DNA from 2 places in the Streptomyces olindensis genome. Region 1 is predicted to be linked to the other one. Evidence: predicted binding sites of a transcription regulator. Region 1 holds the regulator's gene; the other holds the start of a gene.
The links. Region 1 encodes HrcA, which represses chaperone genes, less so after heat shock. Its sites were predicted from a motif close to TTNGCACTCNGNNNNNCNGAGTGCNAA; they were not measured.
Positions count from the first base shown of each region.

Region 2: the regulator HrcA is predicted to act here: its motif matches at 1,316-1,342, upstream of groL (chaperonin GroEL).

Region 1 is NZ_JBEYZD010000019.1:101,001-111,578, reverse strand. Features, by position in the region: gene ABZ948_RS15025 (MBL fold metallo-hydrolase) at 1-347, opposite strand, end outside; gene hrcA (heat-inducible transcriptional repressor HrcA) at 519-1,535, shown strand; gene dnaJ (molecular chaperone DnaJ) at 1,535-2,671, shown strand; gene ABZ948_RS15010 (nitronate monooxygenase) at 2,772-3,845, shown strand; gene ABZ948_RS15005 (16S rRNA (uracil(1498)-N(3))-methyltransferase) at 3,842-4,582, shown strand; gene ABZ948_RS15000 (VOC family protein) at 4,598-4,990, shown strand; gene ABZ948_RS14995 (hypothetical protein) at 5,040-5,594, shown strand; gene ABZ948_RS14990 (S41 family peptidase) at 5,667-8,867, shown strand; gene ABZ948_RS14985 (histidine triad nucleotide-binding protein) at 8,991-9,344, shown strand; gene ABZ948_RS14980 (ribonuclease Z) at 9,350-10,255, shown strand; gene ABZ948_RS14975 (adenosine deaminase) at 10,276-10,578, shown strand, end outside.
Region 2 is NZ_JBEYZD010000078.1:6,149-16,726, reverse strand. Features, by position in the region: gene groL (chaperonin GroEL) at 1-1,191, opposite strand, end outside; gene ABZ948_RS34165 (cold-shock protein) at 1,521-1,724, opposite strand; gene ABZ948_RS34160 (ubiquitin-like small modifier protein 1) at 2,172-2,447, opposite strand; gene thrC (threonine synthase) at 2,539-3,825, opposite strand; SAM riboswitch class I at 3,844-3,999, opposite strand; gene ABZ948_RS34150 (glucosyl-3-phosphoglycerate synthase) at 4,155-5,099, shown strand; gene ABZ948_RS34145 (alpha,alpha-trehalose-phosphate synthase (UDP-forming)) at 5,173-6,561, shown strand; gene otsB (trehalose-phosphatase) at 6,558-7,400, shown strand; gene ABZ948_RS34135 (DUF3263 domain-containing protein) at 7,517-7,762, opposite strand; gene ABZ948_RS34130 (ABC transporter substrate-binding protein) at 7,798-9,051, opposite strand; gene ABZ948_RS34125 (ROK family protein) at 9,185-10,126, shown strand; gene nagA (N-acetylglucosamine-6-phosphate deacetylase) at 10,126-10,578, shown strand, end outside.

The DNA.
Region 1 (10,578 bases):
CCGTTGCGCACCGCGTCCGCGCGCAGCTCCTCGCGGTCCCGCAGGCGCGAGAGCACCGCGTCCACGCCCACCGCGCCGAAGACCTCCGCCCCCGTGAACGCCGAGGCCCCGAAGACGTGGTCGAAGTGGGGATGGGTCAGCGCGAGATGTGTCACACGGTGCCCGGTGAGCGACTGCGCCTGCTCGCGCAACCGCGCGCCCTCGGCCGGGCTCGACCCGGCGTCGATCACCAGGACCGCGTCCTCGCCGGCGACCAGCCCCGCCGTGCAGTCCCACACCGGCAGCCGGCACCGCCCCACCCCGGAGGCCACGCGCTCCCAGCCGAGCTCTTCCCAAGTCACCGTCATACGGCGACGCTAGCCGTGACCCCGGCCCGGGGCACGACGCCGTGCGACCAGCCTTGCCGGGGGTGTACCCCACCGCCGTACACTGGGCCGGGGAATGCTGGCACTCGCACGCGCAGAGTGCCAGGCCGCGAACGGCAGGCAACGGGCGGACGACTTCTGGAGGTGTGCGCGATGCTCAGTGAACGCAGGCTTCAGGTGCTGCGCGCCATCGTCCAGGACTACGTCGGCACCGAGGAGCCGGTCGGCTCCAAGGCCCTCACCGAGCGGCACAACCTCGGCGTCTCCCCGGCGACCGTCCGCAACGACATGGCGGCCCTGGAGGACGAGGGATACATCGCCCAGCCGCACACCAGTGCCGGGCGCATCCCCACCGACAAGGGCTACCGCCTGTTCGTGGACAAGCTCGCCGGCGTCAAGCCCATGACCGCGCCCGAGCGGCGCGCGATCCAGAACTTCCTGGAGGGCGCCGTCGACCTCGACGACGTCGTGGCGCGCACGGTACGGCTGCTCGCGCAGCTCACGCGCCAGGTCGCCGTCGTGCAGTACCCGTCGCTGACCCGGTCCACCGTGCGGCACGTGGAGCTGCTCTCCCTGGCGCCCGCGCGCGTGATGCTCGTGCTGATCACGGACACCGGGCGGGTCGAGCAGCGGGTGGTCGACTGCCCGGCGCCCTTCGGCGAGGCCTCGCTCGCGGATCTGCGCGCGCGCCTCAACAGCCGGGTGGCGAACCGCCGTTTCGCGGATGTGCCGAGTCTGGTGGAGGATCTCCCGGAGGCGTTCGAGCACGAGGACCGGGGTACGGTCTCCACGGTGCTCTCCACACTCCTGGAGACGCTCGTCGAGGAGAACGAGGAGCGGCTGATGATCGGCGGCACCGCCAATCTGACCCGCTTCGGTCATGACTTCCCCCTCACGATCCGGCCCGTGCTGGAGGCGCTGGAGGAGCAGGTCGTGCTCCTCAAGCTGCTCGGCGAGGCGAAGGATCCGGGCGTGACCGTCCGTATCGGTCACGAGAACGCCCACGAAGGACTCAACTCCACGTCCGTCGTGTCGGTCGGCTACGGTTCGGGCGGCGAGGCAGTCGCCAAGCTCGGCGTGGTCGGACCGACCCGCATGGACTACCCGGGAACGATGGGAGCGGTACGCGCAGTGGCACGGTACGTCGGACAGATCCTGGCGGAGTCGTAGTGGCCACGGACTACTACGCCGTACTCGGCGTGCGCCGCGACGCGTCGCAGGAAGAGATCAAGAAGGCCTTCCGGCGGCTCGCGCGCGAGCTGCACCCGGACGTCAACCCCGATCCGAAGACCCAGGAGCGGTTCAAGGAGATCAACGCCGCTTACGAGGTGCTGTCGGACCCGCAGAAGAAGCAGGTCTACGACCTCGGCGGCGACCCGCTCTCGCAGGCCCAGGGCGGCGGCGCGGGCGGCTTCGGAGCCGGTGGCTTCGGGAACTTCTCCGACATCATGGACGCGTTCTTCGGCACGGCGTCGCAGCGCGGTCCGCGCTCGCGCACCCGCCGCGGCCAGGACGCGATGATCCGTATCGAGGTGGAGCTCGACGAGGCGGCCTTCGGCACGACGAAGGACATCCAGGTCGACACGGCGGTCGTCTGCAACACCTGCAACGGCGAGGGCGCGGCCCCCGGCACGTCCGCGCAGACGTGCGACATGTGCCGCGGCCGCGGTGAGGTGTCGCAGGTCACCCGGTCCTTCCTCGGCCAGGTCATGACGTCCCGGCCGTGCCCGCAGTGCCAGGGCTTCGGCACGGTGGTCCCGACTCCGTGCCCGGAGTGCGCGGGCGACGGGCGGGTCCGCTCCCGCCGCACGCTCACGGTCAAGATCCCGGCCGGTGTCGACAACGGCACGCGGATCCAGCTGGCCGGCGAGGGCGAGGTCGGGCCCGGCGGCGGTCCGGCCGGTGACCTCTACGTCGAGATCCACGAGCTGCCGCACCCCATGTTCCAGCGGCGCGGCGACGACCTGCACTGCACGGTGACGATCCCCATGACGGCGGCGTCCCTCGGCACGAAGGTGCCGCTGGAGACGCTGGACGGCATGGAGGAGGTCGACATCCGCCCGGGCACCCAGTCCGGCCAGTCGATCCCGCTGCACGGCCGCGGTGTCACCCACCTGCGCGGCGGCGGGCGCGGCGACCTCATCGTCCACGTCGAGGTCCAGACCCCGACCAAGCTCGACCCCGAACAGGAACGCCTCCTGCGCGAGCTGGCGAAACTGCGCGGCGAGGAGCGCCCCCAGGGGCAGTTCCAGCCTGGGCAGCAAGGGCTATTCTCGCGGCTGAAGGACGCTTTCAACGGGCGCTGACGGGAACTTGCCGGGTGGTGGTGGAGGGCGCGTTCCTCTGGTCTATGCCACACGGCAGGCCGGTTTCGGAGTTGTTCGGAGGACGTGACAACATGCGGTCATGTCCTCCGCTCTGACCGATCTCTTCCCCTTCCCGATCGTGCAGGCCCCCATGGCGGGCGGCGTCTCCGTGCCGCAGCTCGCCGCCGCCGTGTGCGAGGCGGGCGGGCTCGGGTTCCTCGCCGCCGGCTACAAGACCGCCGACGGGATGTACGAGGAGATCAAGCAGCTGAGGAGCCTCACCGGCAGGCCCTTCGGCGTCAACCTCTTCATGCCGCAGCCGGAGTACGCCGACCCGGCCGCCGTCGACGTCTACGCCCACCAGCTGGCCGGCGAGGCCACCTGGTACGAGGCCGAACTCGGCGACCCCGACAGCGGCCGCGACGACGGCTACGAGACCAAGCTCGCGGTGCTCCGCGACAACCCCGTGCCCGTCGTGTCGTTCCACTTCGGCGCGCCGAGCCGCGAGGTCGTCGACGCCCTGCACCGCGTCGGCACCTTCGTCCTGGTCACCGCCACCACCCCCGACGAGGCCCGGGCCGTCGAGCGGGCGGGCGCGGACGCGGTCATCGCGCAGGGCATCGAGGCCGGCGGCCACCAGGGCACCCACCGGGACGTCCCCGAGACGGACGGTTCCGGCATCGGCCTGCTGTCGCTGGTCGCCCAGATCAGGGAGGCCGTCAACATCCCGATCGTCGCCGCCGGCGGCATCATGCGCGGCGGCCAGATCGCCGCGGTGCTCGCCGCGGGCGCCGCCGCGGCCCAGCTCGGCACGGCCTTCCTCGCCACACCCGAGTCGGGCGCCAACGCCCTGCACAAGCAGGCGCTGACCAACCCCCTGTTCGTCCGCACGGAGTTGACCCGGGCCTTCTCCGGACGGCCCGCGCGCGGCCTAGTCAACCGGTTCCTGCGCGAGCACGGCCCGTACGCGCCCGCCGCCTACCCCGAGATCCACCACCTCACCTCGCCGCTGCGCAAGGCCGCCGCCAAGGCCGGTGACGCGCAGGGCATGGCGCTGTGGGCCGGACAGGGGCACCGGATGGCGCGGGAGCTGCCCGCCGGGCAGCTGGTGGAGGTGCTGGCCGCTGAACTCGCCGCCGCCAGGACAGCGTTGTCGGGCGGAGGCGTCCGATGACCGCGCCGGTGTTCGTGGTCGACCACTTCGACGCGGGCCGCGGCGGCCGGTACGTCCTCGACGGGCCGGAAGGGCGGCACGCCGTCTCCGTCAAACGGCTGCGCCCCGGCGAGGACGTCGTCCTCACGGACGGGGCCGGACGCTGGGCGGACTGCGTGGTGCTCGACACCGAGGGCAAGGACCGGCTGATCGTCCAGCTGGACTCGGTGAGCGAGGAGCCGCCGGAGCAGCCGCGGCTGACCGTCGTGCAGGCGCTGCCCAAGGGCGACCGGGGGGAGCTGGCCGTCGAGACGATGACCGAGGTCGGCGTCGACGCGATCGTGCCCTGGGCGGCGGCGCGCTGCATCACGCAGTGGAAGGGCGACCGCGGGGCCAAGGCGCTGGGCAAGTGGCGGGCCACGGCCCGGGAGGCCGGCAAGCAGTCGCGCCGGGTGCGGTTCCCCGACGTCGCGGAGGCCGCTACGACCAAGCAGGTCGCGGCGCTGCTGGCGGGCGCGGAGTTCGCCGCGGTGCTGCACGAGAGCGGGGACGCGCCGCTGGCGACGGCCGAACTCCCGTCGTCCGGTGAGATCGTGCTGGTCGTGGGGCCCGAAGGGGGCGTGGCGCCGGAGGAGTTGGCGCTGTTCGAGGAGGCGGGGGCCGGGGCGTACCGCCTCGGGCGCAGTGTGCTGCGCACATCGACCGCCGGGACCGCGGCCGCGGCCGTGCTCCTGGCTCGTACCGGCCGCTGGTCCTGACCCCCTGGAGGAACCGTGGAACTCGCCCAAGTACGTCTGCTCGTCACCGACTTCGCCGCGTGTTACCGCTTCTACGGCGACGTCCTCGGCCTCAAGCCCCAGTCGGGGGCGGCCGAGGGGCCGTACGAGAAGTTCAGCCCCGCGGTCGGTTCCGCGGGGATCGCGCTGCAGGACCGGTCGATGATGGCCGAGGTGCTCGACGAGGTGGGGGACGCGGCGACCGGCCACCGGTCCCTCGTGGTGCTGCGGGTGGACGCGCTGGACGCGTACTGCGAGGAGATCACCCTGCGCGGCGCCACGGTCCTGCACGGCCCGGCGCCCATGACCGACCGCATGCGGGTCGCTCACCTCAAGGACCCCGAGGGCAACCTGGTGGAGCTTCAGGAGTGGCTGCTGCTGCGCGGTTGACGCCTTTGCGCCCTACCGCGCCGCCCCCGTCAGTGGCAGGCTCCCCTTCATGGGGGCGTACCGGAAGTTCTGGCGGGGGCCGCGCGGCCGGCGGGTGGCTGTCGCGGCGGTGTTCGGGACCATCGCCGTGGGCGGTGCCGTCGCGTGCGAGCCGGGCAGCGGCATCAGCTCCGCGGCCGTCGCGTACACCACCGACGAGGCCGTGACCAAGGAACTCGACCGGCAGAAGGCGGGCGTGCGCTGGCTCAGTTGCACCGCCTCCTACGGCGAGAACGGCAAGAAGGCGACACCGTCGCCCTCGGCCAGTGAGAAGACCGTCGCCACCGTCGACTGCCAGGGCGAGACCAAGGACGGCAAGGACATCACCGTCGACGGCAAAGTCACCCACGCCGTCGAAGGTGCCTGCGTGCGCGGCAACATCACCGCCAAGGTCGACGGCAAGGTCTGGTTCGAGGTGGACGGGCTCGGCGACTGCGACGCCACCAGCCCGCCGCCCGTGGGAGGCCCCACCCAGGGGCGGCCCGGGCCCACCGTCACGGTCACCGTCACGCAGACCATCTGGTGCGACCGGTACCCCGACTGCCGGCCCGTCGAGGGCAAGTGACGTACGCGAGGGGCGAACGGCAAGTGATCCGAATCCTGTCCGCGGCGTGCCGTCCCTGCATAGGGTGATCGGGTGACACAGTCCGCATCGCCTGCGTATCTCCGGTTCCCGCACGTGCACGGCGACCTGGTCGCCTTCACCGCCGAGGACGACGTGTGGCTCGCCCCGCTCGACGGCGGCCGGGCCTGGCGGGTCAGCGCCGACAACGTGCCGGTGACCCAGCCCCGCATCTCCCCGGACGGCACCACCGTCGCCTGGACCTCCACCCGGGACGGCGCCCCCGAGGTGCACATCGCCCCGGTCGACGGAGGACCCGCCAAGCGCCTGACCTACTGGGGCAGTTGGAAGACCCAGGTGCGCGGCTGGACCCCGGACGGCCGGGTCCTGGCGATCAGCACCCAGGGACAGGCGAGCCTGCGCCGCACCTGGGCGCGTGCCGTCCCCCTCGACGGCGGCCCGGCCACCACCCTGCCGTACGGCCCCGTCGGCGACATCGCCCACGGCCCGCACACCGTGCTGCTGTCCGCGCCGATGGGACGCGAGGCGGCCTGGTGGAAGCGGTACCGGGGCGGTACGGCGGGCAAGCTGTGGATCGACCCGGAGGACGACGGCGAGTTCGTCCGGCTCCACGAGGACCTCGACGGCAACATCGAGTACCCGCTGTGGGTGGGGGACCGGATCGCGTTCCTCTCCGACCACGAGGGCACCGGCGCCCTCTACTCCTCCCTCGCCGACGGCAGCGACCTGCGCCGCCACACGCCCCTCGACGGTTTCTACGCCCGGCACGCCGCGACCGACGGCACCCGTGTCGTCTACTCCAGCGCCGGTGAACTCTGGCTGCTGGACGACCTGGACGGAGCCGAGCCGCGCCGGCTCGACGTACGGCTCGGCGGGCAGCGCGTCGACCTCCAGCCGTTCCCGGTGAACGCCGCCCGCTGGTTCGGGTCGGCGTCCCCGGACCACACCGCGCGCGGCAGCGCCGTCTCCGTACGCGGCTCCGTCCACTGGGTCACCCACCGCTCCGGCCCGGCCCGCGCGCTGGCCGCGACGCCCGGCGTCCGAGCCCGGCTGCCGCGCGCCTTCCGCGCGGACGGCGAGGAGTGGGTGGTGTGGGTGACGGACGCCGAGGGCGACGACGCCCTGGAGTTCGCGCCCGCCACCGGCCTCGCCCCCGGGGCGACGCCGCGCCGGCTCGCCGCCGGGCAGCTCGGCCGGGTACTGGACCTCGCCATGTCGCCCGACGGCAGCCGCGCCGCCGTGGCCTCCCACGACGGCCGTCTGCTGCTCGTCGAGCGGGAGACGGGCGAGGCGCGGGAGGTCGACCGCAGCGAGGACGGCGACGTCTCGGGGCTCGTCTTCTCACCCGACTCGACCTGGCTCGCCTGGTCCCACCCCGGGCCGCGGCCCCTGTGCCAGCTGAAGCTCGCCAACACCACCGACCTGTCGGTCACCGAGGCGACCCCGCTGCGCTTCCAGGACTACGCGCCCGCGTTCACGGCCGACGGCAAGCACCTCGCGTTCCTGTCGACCCGCTCCTTCGACCCGGTCTACGACGAGCACGTCTTCGACCTGGCCTTCGTCGAAGGGGCCCGGCCGCACCTCATCACCCTCGCGGCGACCACCCCGTCCCCGTTCGGGCCGCAGCGGCACGGCCGGTCCTTCGAGACGCCCGACCGGGAGGAGACCCCCGACAGCGAGGGCACCCCCACCACCCGCATCGACCTCGAAGGCCTCGCCGACCGCATCGTGCCCTTCCCGGTCGAGGCCGCCCGCTACTCCAACCTGCGGGCCGCCAAGGACGGCGTGCTCTGGCTGCGCCACCCGGTCGCCGGCGTGCTCGGCGCGTCCCGGGCCACCCCGGACGACCCCGAGCCCAAGTCCGAGCTGGAGCGCTACGACCTCGCCCAGCAGCGCGTCGAGCACCTCGCCGTCGACGCCGACCACTTCGAGGTCAGCGGCGACGGCAAGCGGGTGCTGCTGTGGACCGACGGACGGCTGAAGGTCGTCCCCAGCGACCGGCGCGCCTCGAACGACGACGACAGCGACACCAACATCACCGTCGACCTCGGCCGGGTACGCCAGTTCGTCGACCCGGCGGCCGAGTGGCGGCAGATGTTCGACGAGAACGGCCGCATCATGCGGGACCACTTCTGGCGGCCGGACATGAGCGGCGTCGACTGGGACGGCGTCCTCGACCGCTACCGTCCGGTCGTGGACCGGTGCGCCACCCACGACGACCTCGTCGACCTGCTGTGGGAGGTCCAGGGCGAACTCGGCACGTCCCACGCCTACGTCACCCCGCGCGGCGGTCACGGCGGCGGCCCCCGCCAGGGCCTCCTCGGCGCCGACATCTCCCGCCACGAGGACGGCAGCTGGCGCGTCGACCGCATCCTGCCCTCCGAGACCTCCGACCCGGACGCCCGCAGCCCGCTGGCCGCACCCGGCGTCGCGGTGCGCCCCGGGGACGCCATCGTCGCGATCGCCGGGCAGCCCGTCGACCCGGTGGCCGGCCCCGGCCCGCTGCTCATCGGCACGGCGGGCAAGCCGGTGGAGCTGACCATCTCCCCGTCCGGCGGCGGCGACCCGCGGCACGCCGTCGTCGTCCCGCTCGCCGATGAGGAGCCGCTGCGCTACCACGCCTGGGTCGCCGACCGCCGCGCCTACGTCCACGAGAAGTCCGGCGGCCGCCTCGGCTATCTGCACGTCCCCGACATGCAGGCGCCCGGCTGGGCCCAGATCCACCGCGACCTGCGCGTCGAGGTCGCCCGCGAGGGCCTGGTCGTCGACGTCCGCGAGAACCGCGGCGGCCACACCTCCCAGCTCGTCGTGGAGAAGCTGGCCCGCCGGGTCGTCGGCTGGGACCTGCCCCGCGGCATGCGCGCCGAGAGCTACCCGCGCGACGCGCCCCGCGGCCCGGTCGTCGCCGTCGCCAACGAGTTCTCCGGCTCCGACGGCGACATCGTCAACGCCGCGATCAAGGCCCTCGGCATCGGCCCGGTCGTCGGCACCCGCACCTGGGGCGGCGTCATCGGCATCGACAGCCGCTACCGCCTGGTCGACGGCACCCTGGTCACCCAGCCGAAGTACGCGTTCTGGCTGGAGGGCTACGGGTGGGACGTCGAGAACCACGGGGTGGACCCCGACGTGGAGGTCGTCCAGCGCCCGCAGGACTACGCGGCGGGCAGGGACCCGCAACTGGACGAGGCGATCCGCATGGCGCTCGAGAGCCTGGAGACAGCACCGGCGAAAACGCCTCCGGGCCTGCCCACCTAGGGGGCGCGGGGCTGTGTCGACAAGCGGCTCCGCCGCGTGGGCGCGACCAGCCCCAACGCACCCGCACCCGACGACGATACGATGCCCGAGTCGGACCGAATACGGCCAACCCCCGGAGGGAAAATGGCAGGGGAACCCCAGGACGACTGCCTGTTCTGCAAGATCGTCGCAGGCACCATCCCGGCGACGATCGTCCGCCAGACGGAGACGACCGTCGCGTTCCGCGACATCAACCCCCAGGCACCCACCCACGTCCTCGTGATCCCCAAGGCCCACTACGAGAACGCCGGTGCCCTCGCCGCCGCCGACCCCGCCCTCACCGCGGACGTGCTGCGCGAGGCCCAGGCCGTCGCTGACGAGGAGAAGCTCGACAGCTACCGCCTCGTGTTCAACACCGGCGGCGGCGCCGGCCAGACCGTCTGGCACGTGCACGGCCACGTGCTCGGCGGCCGCGGCCTCGAATGGCCTCCGGGATAACCGCCTTGTCCGTACGCGAACTCGTCGTCCTCGGCACCGCCAGCCAGGTCCCCACCCGGCACCGCAACCACAACGGCTACCTGCTGCGCTGGGACGGCGAGGGCATCCTGTTCGACCCCGGCGAGGGCACGCAGCGCCAGATGCTGCGCGCCGGGGTCGCCGCGCACGACCTGAACCGGATCTGCGTCACGCACTTCCACGGCGACCACTCCCTCGGCCTCGCCGGCGTGATCCAGCGCATCAACCTCGACAAGGTCCCGCACGAGATCACCGCCCACTACCCGCGTTCCGGGCAGCGCTTCTTCGACCGGCTCCGGTACGCCACCGCCTACCGCGAGACCGTCGAGATCACCCAGGCCCCGGTCGCCTCCGAAGGGCCCCTCGCCCGCACCGGCGGCTACACGCTGGAGGCGCGGAAGCTGTCCCACCCGGTCGAGTCGTACGGCTACCGCCTCGTGGAGCCCGACGGCCGCCGCATGCTGCCCGACCGGCTCGCCGCGCACGGCATCAAGGGCCCGGACGTCGGCCGGATCCAGCGTGAGGGCTCGCTCGGCGGGGTCACCCTGGAGGACGTCAGCGAGACGCGGCGCGGGCAGCGGTTCGCGTTCGTCATGGACACCCGGCTGTGCGACGGCGTGTACGCGCTGGCCGAGGGCTGCGACCTGCTCGTCATCGAGTCGACGTTCCTCGACGAGGACGAGGAACTCGCCGTGGAGCACGGACACCTGACGGCCGCTCAAGCCGCGCGGGTGGCCCGGGACGGCGGGGTGCGGCACCTCGTGCTCACGCACTTCAGCCAGCGTTACACCGACCCCGACGAGTTCGAGCGGCAGGCGCGGGCCGCCGGGTACGACGGCGAGCTGACCGTGGCGCACGATCTACTGCGGGTCCCGGTTCCGAAGCGTCGGTGATACAGCCGTACGATGAATTGATGCCCCTCCCCAAAGCCGAACTGCACCTTCATATCGAAGGCACCCTGGAGCCGGAGCTGGCCTTCGAGCTCGCCACGCGCAACGGCCTCACCCTGCCGTACGCCGACACGGACGAGCTGCGCGAGGCCTACCGCTTCGAGGACCTCCAGTCGTTCCTGAACCTGTACTACGAGCTCATGGCCGTCCTGCGCACCGAGCGGGACTTCGAGGACCTGGCGAACGAGTACCTGGCCCGGGCCGCCGCGCAGGGCGTGCGGCACGCCGAGATCTTCTTCGACCCGCAGGCCCACACCAGCCGCGGT
Region 2 (10,578 bases), on a different contig from region 1:
GGCGTCCTCGATGCGGTGCTTGCGCTCCTTGAGCTCCACCTCGGTGGCGGCACCGGCCTTGATGACCGCGACACCGCCGGCGAGCTTCGCCAGGCGCTCCTGCAGCTTCTCGCGGTCGTAGTCCGAGTCGCTGTTCTCGATCTCGGCGCGGATCTGGTTCACGCGACCCTGGACCTGGTCGGCGGAGCCGGCACCGTCGACGATGGTGGTCTCGTCCTTGGTGATGACGACCTTGCGGGCCTTGCCCAGCAGGTCGAGCGTGGCGTTCTCCAGCTTGAGGCCGACCTCCTCGGAGATCACCTCGCCGCCGGTGAGGATGCCGATGTCCTGCAGCATCGCCTTGCGGCGGTCGCCGAAGCCCGGGGCCTTGACGGCGACGGACTTGAAGGTGCCGCGGATCTTGTTGACGACCAGGGTCGACAGGGCCTCGCCCTCGACGTCCTCGGCGATGATCAGCAGCGGCTTGCCCGACTGCATGACCTTCTCCAGGAGCGGGAGCAGGTCCTTGACGTTCGAGATCTTGGAGTTCGCGATCAGGATGTACGGGTCGTCGAGGACGGCCTCCATACGCTCCATGTCGGTCGCGAAGTACGCCGAGATGTAGCCCTTGTCGAAGCGCATGCCCTCGGTGAGCTCCAGCTCCAGACCGAAGGTCTGGGACTCCTCGACGGTGATGACGCCTTCCTTGCCGACCTTGTCCATGGCCTCGGCGATGAGCTCGCCGATCTGGGTGTCGGCGGCGGAGATGGAGGCCGTGGAAGCGATCTGCTCCTTGGTCTCGACGTCCTTCGCCTGCTCCAGCAGGGCGGCGGAGACGGCCTCGACGGCCTTCTCGATACCGCGCTTGAGGGCCATCGGGTTGGCGCCGGCGGCTACGTTGCGCAGGCCTTCCTTGACCAGGGCCTGGGCGAGAACGGTCGCGGTGGTCGTACCGTCACCGGCGACGTCGTCCGTCTTCTTGGCGACTTCCTTGACCAGCTCGGCGCCGATCTTCTCGTACGGGTCCTCGAGCTCGATCTCCTTGGCGATGGAGACACCATCGTTGGTGATCGTGGGCGCGCCCCACTTCTTCTCGAGGACGACGTTGCGGCCCTTGGGGCCGAGCGTCACCTTCACGGCGTCCGCGAGCTGGTTCATGCCGCGCTCGAGGCCGCGCCGCGCCTCCTCGTCGAACGCGATGATCTTGGCCATGTGAAGTGGTCCCTCCAGGACTGGGGGTGATTACTTCGGACCGCGCCCGCGCCCGCGACGGACGGCCCCGACCGGTGGTTCCTTGCCCCACCCGGTCCGTGGCCTCACCGACCCGGTCCTTACGTTGTCACTCTCACCTTCAGAGTGCTAACGCAATGATTAGCACTCGACCCCTGCGAGTGCAAGCGCCTCTCGGGGTTCGGGCGGGGCGCTCAGCCACCCGCGAACACCGTCCGGCAGGGCCTTCGAACAGGCCGAAGGGCCCGCACCCCGGGGGGTACGGGCCCTTCAGAGAAGACCGGTCGCTTGCGGTTGGTCGTGGAACGCGTTCAGCCGGCGACGCGAACCATGTCGGCCTGCGGACCCTTCTGGCCCTGCGAGATCTCGAACTCAACCCGCTGGCCCTCTTCCAGGGTGCGGTAACCGTCCATCTGGATCGCGCTGTAGTGGACGAAAACATCCGCACCACCGTCGACCGCGATGAAGCCGTACCCCTTCTCCGCGTTGAACCACTTGACGGTGCCCTGAGCCATGCCTAACTCCCCTATTACTGGCCCTTGCACAGATCCACACTTCGCGGATCCGGGTCAGACCTCACCCCCCACGGTTGGGGGCGTGCGCCGGAACGCGTCGACCGCGGCTGAATGTATCTGTCCAACTGCCGTCTGCAACAGGTCAATCGGACGAGAATTCTGGACGCACGGCATCCGGAATGTGGGGAGAATTCGTCTGAATTCAGGGCAAGTCGGGCCACACAAAGGGAACAAAAGCCGCGAAAGACACACACACTTTGGCTACATCTTGTCGGGCGTGCGGCAGGAATTCAGGGTTTCCGATCAGGGGATCGGCATCGCGTTCCCCAACTGTACCCCGCTCAACCACACTGAATTGCCCCCTCCGCTTCTCTCACGGAGGGGGCAATTCGATGAACTCTCGGTGACGACCGTTACCGCAAGTAACAATCGGGCCGGTCGACCGGTTCAGCCACCGGCGACGGCGGGGATGATCGACACGCCGGCACCGTCCGGCGTCGCCGTCTCCAGCCCCTGCTCGAACCGCACGTCGTCGTCGTTCACGTACACGTTGACGAACCGGCGCAGCTTGCCCTGGTCGTCCAGCACGCGGGCGGCGATCCCGGTGTGGTTCTTCTCCAGATCGGCGATGACCTCCCCGAGGGTCGCCCCCTCGGCGGCGACCTCGGCCTGCCCACCGGTGTAGGTACGCAGGATGGTGGGGATGCGAACGGTGACGCTCATGACTTCAAAACCTCCGGTTGGGTGACGCACCTGCTTTTAGGGGCGCGGGGAACTGCGCGACCAGCCCCCACCGGCCCGCAGGGAACAACGGTCAGACGAGCCCAGCGTCCCGGAACGACTCCAGGCTCGGGCGAATGGTCGCGGTCAGCCCCGTGCCCGCCACCGCGTCCAGCGTCTTGAGACCGTCCCCGGTGTTCAGCACCACGGTCGTCTTCGACGGGTCGAGCACCCCGTTGTCGATCAGCTTCTTCGTCACGCCCACCGTCACCCCACCGGCGGTCTCCGCGAAGACACCCTCCGTCCGGGCGAGGATCTTGATCGCCTCGACGACCTGCTCGTCGTTCACGTCCTCCACCGCGCCGCCCGTCCGCCGCGCGATATCCAGCACGTACGGCCCGTCCGCCGGGTTGCCGATCGCCAGCGACTTGGCGATCGTGTCCGGCTTCTGCGGCCGCACCACGTCGTGCCCGGCCTTGAACGCCGTCGACACCGGCGAGCAGCCCTCGGCCTGCGCACCGAAGATCTTGTACGGCTTGTCCTCGACGAGCCCGAGCTTGATCAGCTCCTGCAGACCCTTGTCGATCTTCGTGAGCTGGGAGCCGGAGGCGATCGGCACCACGATCTGGTCGGGCAGCCGCCAGCCGAGCTGCTCGCAGATCTCGTACGCCAGCGTCTTGGAGCCCTCGGCGTAGTACGGCCGCAGGTTGACGTTGACGAAGCCCCAGCCCTCGCCGGCCGGGTCGCCGATCAGCTCGGAGCAGAAGCGGTTCACGTCGTCGTAGTTGCCCTCGATGCCGACGAGCTCGCCGCCGTAGACCGCGGCCATGACGACCTTGCCCTGCTCCAGGTCGTGCGGGATGAACACGCAGGAGCGGAAGCCGGCGCGGGCCGCGGCGGCGCCCACGGCGCCGGCGAGGTTGCCGGTGGAGGAGCAGGAGAGCGTGGTGAAGCCGAAGGCGCGGGCGGCCTCCAGGGCCTGCGCGACGACGCGGTCCTTGAAGGAGTGCGTCGGGTTGCCCGAGTCGTCCTTCACGAACAGCTTTCCGGCCTCGACACCCAGCTCACGGGCGAGGTTGTCGGCCTTGATCAGCTTGGTCCAGCCCGGGTTGAGGTTCGGCTTGTCCGCCACGTCGGCCGGGACGGGCAGCAGCGGCGCGTAACGCCAGATGTTCGCGGGACCCGCTTCGATCTTCTTGCGCAGCTCCTCGGCGTCGTACGCGGAGAAGTCGTAGGCGATCTCCAGCGGGCCGAAACACTCCTCGCAGGCGAAGACCGGGCCGAGGGGTACCCGGTGACCGCACTCGCGGCAGCTCAGAGCAGCGGCCGGGCCGAGGTCGACGGTGGAGTTGGTGGTGCTTGCAACAGTCTGCACAGCCATGTGAGGCGAGGCCCTTTCTCCTCATCTTCCTCACGACGCATCTCGCCGTGAGACGGATTTGGCACCTTCCCTAGCCGGGAGCCTCGCGCTGTGGTCGCCAGTGACCTACGAGTACCGACTGGAGGGTTGCCGGGGCTTCATCGGGCCGTATCCCTCTGCCCCTCTGGATGAGCTGTATGTGGTTGTAAACGACGGTTGACCCCGGACATGCGATGGTCATCCGCGTTGTTCAAGACTGTAACCGACGACCAGGACCCTTGAGATAGTCGTCCGAACCGCGAGATGGCTCACAGTCCGTCCCGCCGAGAGAACGCTAAGGAGCCGCCACGGTGCTGGAAGAAGTCGAACGCTGGCTGAGCACCCGTTCCTGGTCCGCGACCGAGCGTCCGCTCCACCGGATCCTGGCCGCCAAGCAGCGCACGGGCCAGACGGTCAGCGTCGTGCTGCCCGCGCTCAACGAGGAGGAGACGGTCGGTGACATCGCCTCCGTCATCCGCCACGACCTGATGCGGCAGGTCCCGCTCGTCGACGAGCTGGTGGTCGTCGACTCGGGGTCGACCGACCGCACCTCGGAGGTGGCCGCCGCCGCGGGCGCGACGGTGGTGCACCGGGACACCATCCTGCCGCGGCTGCCCGCCGTGCCCGGCAAGGGCGAGGTGCTGTGGCGCTCGCTGCTCGTCACGCGCGGGGACATCGTCTGCTTCATCGACGCCGACCTGAGGGACTTCTCGTCCGACTTCGTCTCCGGGATCGTGGGCCCGCTGCTCACCGAGCCGGACGTGGATCTGGTGAAGGGCATGTACGACCGCCCGCTGGGCGGCGCTGCCGGGCAGGGCGGCCGGGTCACGGAACTGATGGCGCGCCCGCTGCTGAACATGCACTGGCCGCAGCTGGCCGGCTTCGTGCAGCCGCTCGGCGGGGAGTACGCCGCCCGCCGCTCGCTGCTGGAGCAGCTGCCGTTCCCCGTCGGGTACGGCGTCGAGCTGGGCATGCTGGTCGACGCGCTGCACCTGGTGGGCCTGGACGCCCTCGCCCAGGTGGACGTCGGGGTGCGCAAGCACCGGCACCAGGACGGGCAGGCGCTGGGCCGGATGGCCGCCGCGATCTACCGCACGGCCCAGCTGCGGCTGGCCCGGGGGCATCTGATCCGGCCGTCCCTGACGCAGTTCGAGCGGGGCGGGGACGGCTTCGAGCCGCGCACGTACTCCGTCGACACCGAGGAACGTCCGCCGATGGTGGAGATCGCCGAGTACCAGGAGCGGAAGGCGGCCTGACCGGTGTCGTTTTCGGCCGTGTGGGTCAGGTACGTACGTTTGAGCGTTTACAGGCCGGGCTAGGTTGAGGCGTATGGCTTCGACGTACGGTGCTGCACGTGTGCTGGTGGCCTCCAACCGCGGTCCGGTCTCCTACGCGGTGGACGAGGACGGTTCGCTGAACGCCAAGCGGGGCGGTGGCGGGCTGGTCTCGGGGCTGTCCGCGATCGGGTCCGACGCGGACGCGCTGTGGGTGTGCTCGGCGCTGTCCGACGGCGACCGGGAGGCGGTCCGGCGCGGGGTCGGCGAGGACGGCGTGCGGATGCTGGACATTCCGGCCGACGTGCACGCCGACGCCTACAACGGCATCGCCAACTCGGTCCTGTGGTTCGTGCACCACATGCTGTACCAGACGCCGCTGGAGCCGGTCTTCGACGCGGAGTTCCGGCGCCAGTGGGCGTCCTACGAGCAATACAACCGGGCGTTCGCCGAGGCGCTGGCCGAGGAGGCGGCGCGGGGCGCGGCGGTCGTCGTGCAGGACTACCACCTGACGCTGGTGCCGGGCATGCTCCGCGAGCTGCGCCCGGACCTGAGGATCGGCCACTTCTCGCACACGCCGTGGGCGCCGCCCGAGTACTTCCGGATGCTGCCGGACGACGTGGCCGGGCAGGTGCTGCGCGGCATGCTCGGCGCGGACCGGCTGGGCTTCCTCACGCAGCGCTGGGCGGACGCCTTCGTCGCGTGCGCGGAGCGGTTCGCGGGCGGGCTCGGCGGCACGCGCGTCGGCGTGCACGGGCTGGGCGCCGACGCGGACTTCCTGCGCAAGCGGTCCCACGAGCAGGACGTCGAGGAGCGGATGGCCGCGCTCCGGGAGGAGATCGGCGAGGGCCGCCGCACGATCGTCCGGGTGGACCGCACGGAGCTGTCGAAGAACATCGTGCGCGGACTGCTGGCGTACCGCCGGCTGCTCCAGGCCCACGCCGAGTGGCGCGAGCGCGTGGTGCACGTCGCCTTCGCCTACCCCTCGCGGCAGGACCTCGCGGTGTACCGCGACTACACGGCCGAGGTGCAGCGGCTGGCGGACGAGATCAACGCCGAGTACGGCACACCGGGCTGGACGCCGGTCGTGCTGCACGTGAAGGACGACTTCGCCCGCTCCCTGGCCGCCTACCGCCTGGCCGACGTGGCCCTGGTCAACCCCATCCGGGACGGCATGAACCTGGTCGCCAAGGAGGTCCCGGTCGTCTCCGACGCGGGCTGCGCGCTGGTGCTGTCGCGGGAGGCCGGGGCGTACGAGGAGCTGGGCGAGGACGCGATCACGGTCAACCCCTACGACATCACGGGCACGGCGGCGGCCCTGCACGAGGCCCTGTCGATGAGCCCGGAGGAACGCGCCGAGCGGAGCAAGCGACTGGCGGCGGCGGCCACGGCACTGCCACCGGCACAGTGGTTCGTGGACCAGCTGGAGGCGTTGCGCGGATGAGCGGCACGACACCGGCGGCGCGGCCGCTGCCCACCCCCGTCACCCGGGCCGGACAGGAGGGCCTCGACGCGCTCCTCGCCGGCCCCGGCAAGGCCCTGATCGGCCTCGACTTCGACGGGACGCTCGCGCCGATCGTGGCCGACCCGGAGCGGGCCCGGGCCCATCCGGAGGCGGTGCCGGCGCTGGCCGCGCTCGCGCCGAAGGTGGCCGCCGTGGCGGTGGTCACGGGCCGGCCCGCCGAGGTCGCGGTACGCAACGGCGGCTTCGCGGACGTGCCGGGCCTCGAGCACCTCGTCGTCCTCGGGCACTACGGCGCCGAGCGGTGGGACGCCCGCAGCGGCAAGGTCATCGCGCCGGAACCGCACCCCGGCGTCGAAGCCGTCCGCGCCGAGCTGCCCGGGCTGCTCGACGGGAGCGGGACCTGGGTGGAGGAGAAGGGCCGGGCCGTGGCCGTGCACACCCGGCGGGCCGCCGACCCGCAGGCCGCCTTCGAGGCCCTGCGCGCGCCGCTCACCGACCTCGCGACCCGGCACGGCCTGATCGTCGAGCCCGGCCGCATGGTCCTCGAACTCCGCCCGCCCGGCATGGACAAGGGCGTCGCCCTGAGCGGGTTCGCCCGGGAGATCGGCGCCGGGTCCGTCCTCTACGCCGGCGACGACCTGGGCGACCTGCCCGCCTACGCGGCGGTGGACGCCCTCCGCTCCGACGGCATCCCGGGCGTGCTGGTGTGCAGCGGCAGCGACGAGGTGACCGAGCTGCGGGAACGCGCGGACGTGGTGGTGGACGGGCCGGAGGGGGTCGTAAAGCTCCTGGCCTCGCTGGCGCATCGGATCGGCTGAGGATCGCGCCCGCGCCCCATAGGGGCGCGGGGCCGTCTCGATATGCGGCTCCGCCGCGTGGGCGCGATCAACCACGATGCGCCCGCACCCCGCAAACAACCGGACGCCCCCGTTCCTCAGCGCTCCGACCGACGCCTCTCCCGGACACGCCGCAGCCGGTTCACCGTCACCGGATCATGCGCCAGGGCCCGGGGGTCGTCCAGCAGGGCGTTGAGGAGCTGGTAGTAGCGCACAGGTGCGAGCCCCAGCTCCTCACGTATGGCCCGTTCCTTCGCACCGGGCCCGGGAAAACCCCGGCGTTCGAGCGCGAGGATGTCCCGCTCCCGGCGCCCGAGCCCCTGCTCACCCGTGTCCTCGTCCATGCCCGGCACCGTAACGCCTGCCACCGACAGCGGGACTACTCGGCGCTCTCCGCCCGGGCCGCCACCGCCTGGAGGTGGCCCAGGACGCCCGAGGGGCTGCCGCCGGGGGCGACCGCCTTGCCGATCTGCTGCTTGACCTGCGCGCTGACCTCGGCCCAGGAGGTCTTGCCGACCGGGTAGAGCTCGGAGGTGAGCAGCTCCTCCAGGAACGGCCGGAGGTGCCGGTCCCGGCCGGAGGTCGTCATGGTCCCGGACGCGGAGGCGGTGACCGGCAGCAGGTCGTACTCGCGGGAGAAGGCCAGCACGTTCTTCTCGCTGTAGACGAAGTCGAGGAAGTCGCCGACCTGGTCGCGGTGGCCGTTCTTCCGGAAGGCCGTCATCCAGTCGGCGACGCCGAGCGTGGACTTGCTCGTGCCCTCCTTGCCCGGCATCGGCACCATGCCGTAGTCGATGCCCTTCTTGGCGGCGATCTTCATCAGGGAGGGGTGGCCGTTGAGCATGCCGACCTCGCCCTTGGCGAAGGCGGCGAACGCCTCGGCCCGGTTGAGCTCGCCGGGCGCGACCGGCCCGGTCAGGTCCTTGGCGACCAGTTCGTCCTTCAGCCAGGAGAAGGTGGCGATGTTCTCCGGGGAGTCGATGCCGTAGCTGTCGACGCTGTCGGTGTAGCCGCCACCGCCGCTGAGCATCCACTGCATCGTCTCGGCCTGCGCCTCCTCCGGGCCGAGGGGCAGCGCGTAGGGGTACTTCACGCCCTCGTCCTTGAGCGCCTCGGCGTCGTCGGCCAGGTCGTCCCAGGTCTTGGGCGGGGTGATGCCGGCCTTGGAGAACAGGGCCTTGTTGTAGAAGAGCACGCGCGTGGAGGAGGCGAACGGCATGCCGTACTGCACGCCCTTGACCTGGCCGGCGGAGGCCAGCTGCCCGACGAAGTCGGCCTGCACGGGTATGGAGAGCAGGTCGTCGGCCTTGTAGAGCTGGTCCTGCGCCGCGTAGTCGGCGTACGCGCCGATCTGCGCCATGTCCGGCGGGTCACCGGCGGCGACCATCTCCCTGACCTTGCGGTCGACGTCGTTCCAGGAGTACACGCTGACGTCGATGGTGACGCCGGGGTTGTCCGCCTCGTACTCCTCGACGAGCTTGTCCCAGTACTTCTTGGAACTGTTGGCCGCACTGTCGCCGTAATCGGCGGCGACCAGCTTCAGGGTCACGTCGGCGGAACCGCCCGTGACTCCGCAGCCGCCGAGGACCGCCGTCATGCCCAGTGCGGACACCACCGCGATCGTTCCTGCCATCCGCCGCCGCTGCACCGCTGTTCTTCCCCAACCCTGGCGTCGCCGCCACTGAAACTTTTCGATATTCGGAATAAGGTCTACACCACGTAAGTGGACTAGACCTCTTGCGGGTCCCCGGGTCACACTGTTCCCCGTGAGACATGTCATCGCCCTCGACGTGGGCGGCACCGGAATGAAGGCCGCCCTGGCCGGGCCGGAGGGCGAGGTCCTGTACCGGGCCCGCCGGGCCACCGGACGCGAGCAGGGGCCGGACGCCGTGGTCGCGGGCATCCTCGACTTCGCCGCCGAGCTGCACGCGTACGGCGCCGAGCACCTCGGCACCCCCGCGTCCGCCGCCGGCCTGGCCGTCCCCGGCATCGTCGACGAGGTGCGCGGCGTCGCCGCCTACGCGGCGAACCTCGGCTGGCGCGACGTCCCGCTGCGCACACTGCTGGCGGAGCGGCTGGGCGTGCCGGTCGCCCTCGGCCACGACGTGCGCACCGGCGGGCTCGCCGAGGGCCGGGTGGGTGCGGGCCGGGGCACCGACCGCTTCCTGTTCGTGGCGCTGGGCACCGGCATCGCGGGCGCCATCGGCGTCGACGGCCGGGTCGAGGCGGGCGCGCACGGCTTCGCGGGCGAGATCGGCCACATCGTCGTACGCCCCGGCGGGACCGCCTGCCCCTGCGGCCAGCGCGGCTGCCTGGAGCGCTTCGCCTCGGCGGCGGCCGTCAGCGAGGCCTGGGCCGCGGCCTCGGGCACCCCGGGCGCGGACGCGGCGGACTGCGCGAAGGCGGTGGACGCCGGCGACGCCCGGGCCCTCGCGGTCTGGCGGCAGGCCGTGGACGCCCTGGCCGACGGCCTGGTCACCGCCCTGACCCTGCTGGACCCCCGCACCCTGATCATCGGCGGCGGACTGGCGGAGGCGGGCGAAACCCTGTTCAGGCCGCTGCGGGAGGCCATCCGACAGCGGATCACCTTCCAGAAGCAGCCCTCACTCGTCCCGGCGGCCCTGGGCGACGCCGCTGGATGCCTGGGCGCCGGGCTACTGGCCTGGGATCTCCTCGACCACACCGACCGCACGGAGGTAACGCCCTGATGACCGATGCCCCAGGGGCGCGGGGAACTGCGCGACCAGCCACACCCCATCCGCACCCCGCGACGGCCGGACACCCCACGGTCCTCACCGGCGCGACGGTGGTCCTTCCCTCGGGAACCGTCGAAAACGGTCGGGTAGCCATCGAGGGCACCCGCATCGCGCGAGTGGAGCCCGAAAACGCCCAGGTCATCGACGTAACAGACCACTACGTGATCCCCGGCTTCGTCGACATCCACAACCACGGCGGCGGCGGAGCCTCCTTCACGTCCGGGTCGGCCGAAGACGTACTGCGCGGCATCCACACCCACCGTCTGCACGGCACGACCACCCTCGTCGCCTCCACCGTCACCGGCGACATGGACACCCTCGCCCGGCGCGCGGGCCTCCTCAGCGAACTGGCCGAGCAGGGCGAGATCGCCGGCATCCACTTCGAGGGCCCGTTCATCTCCCCC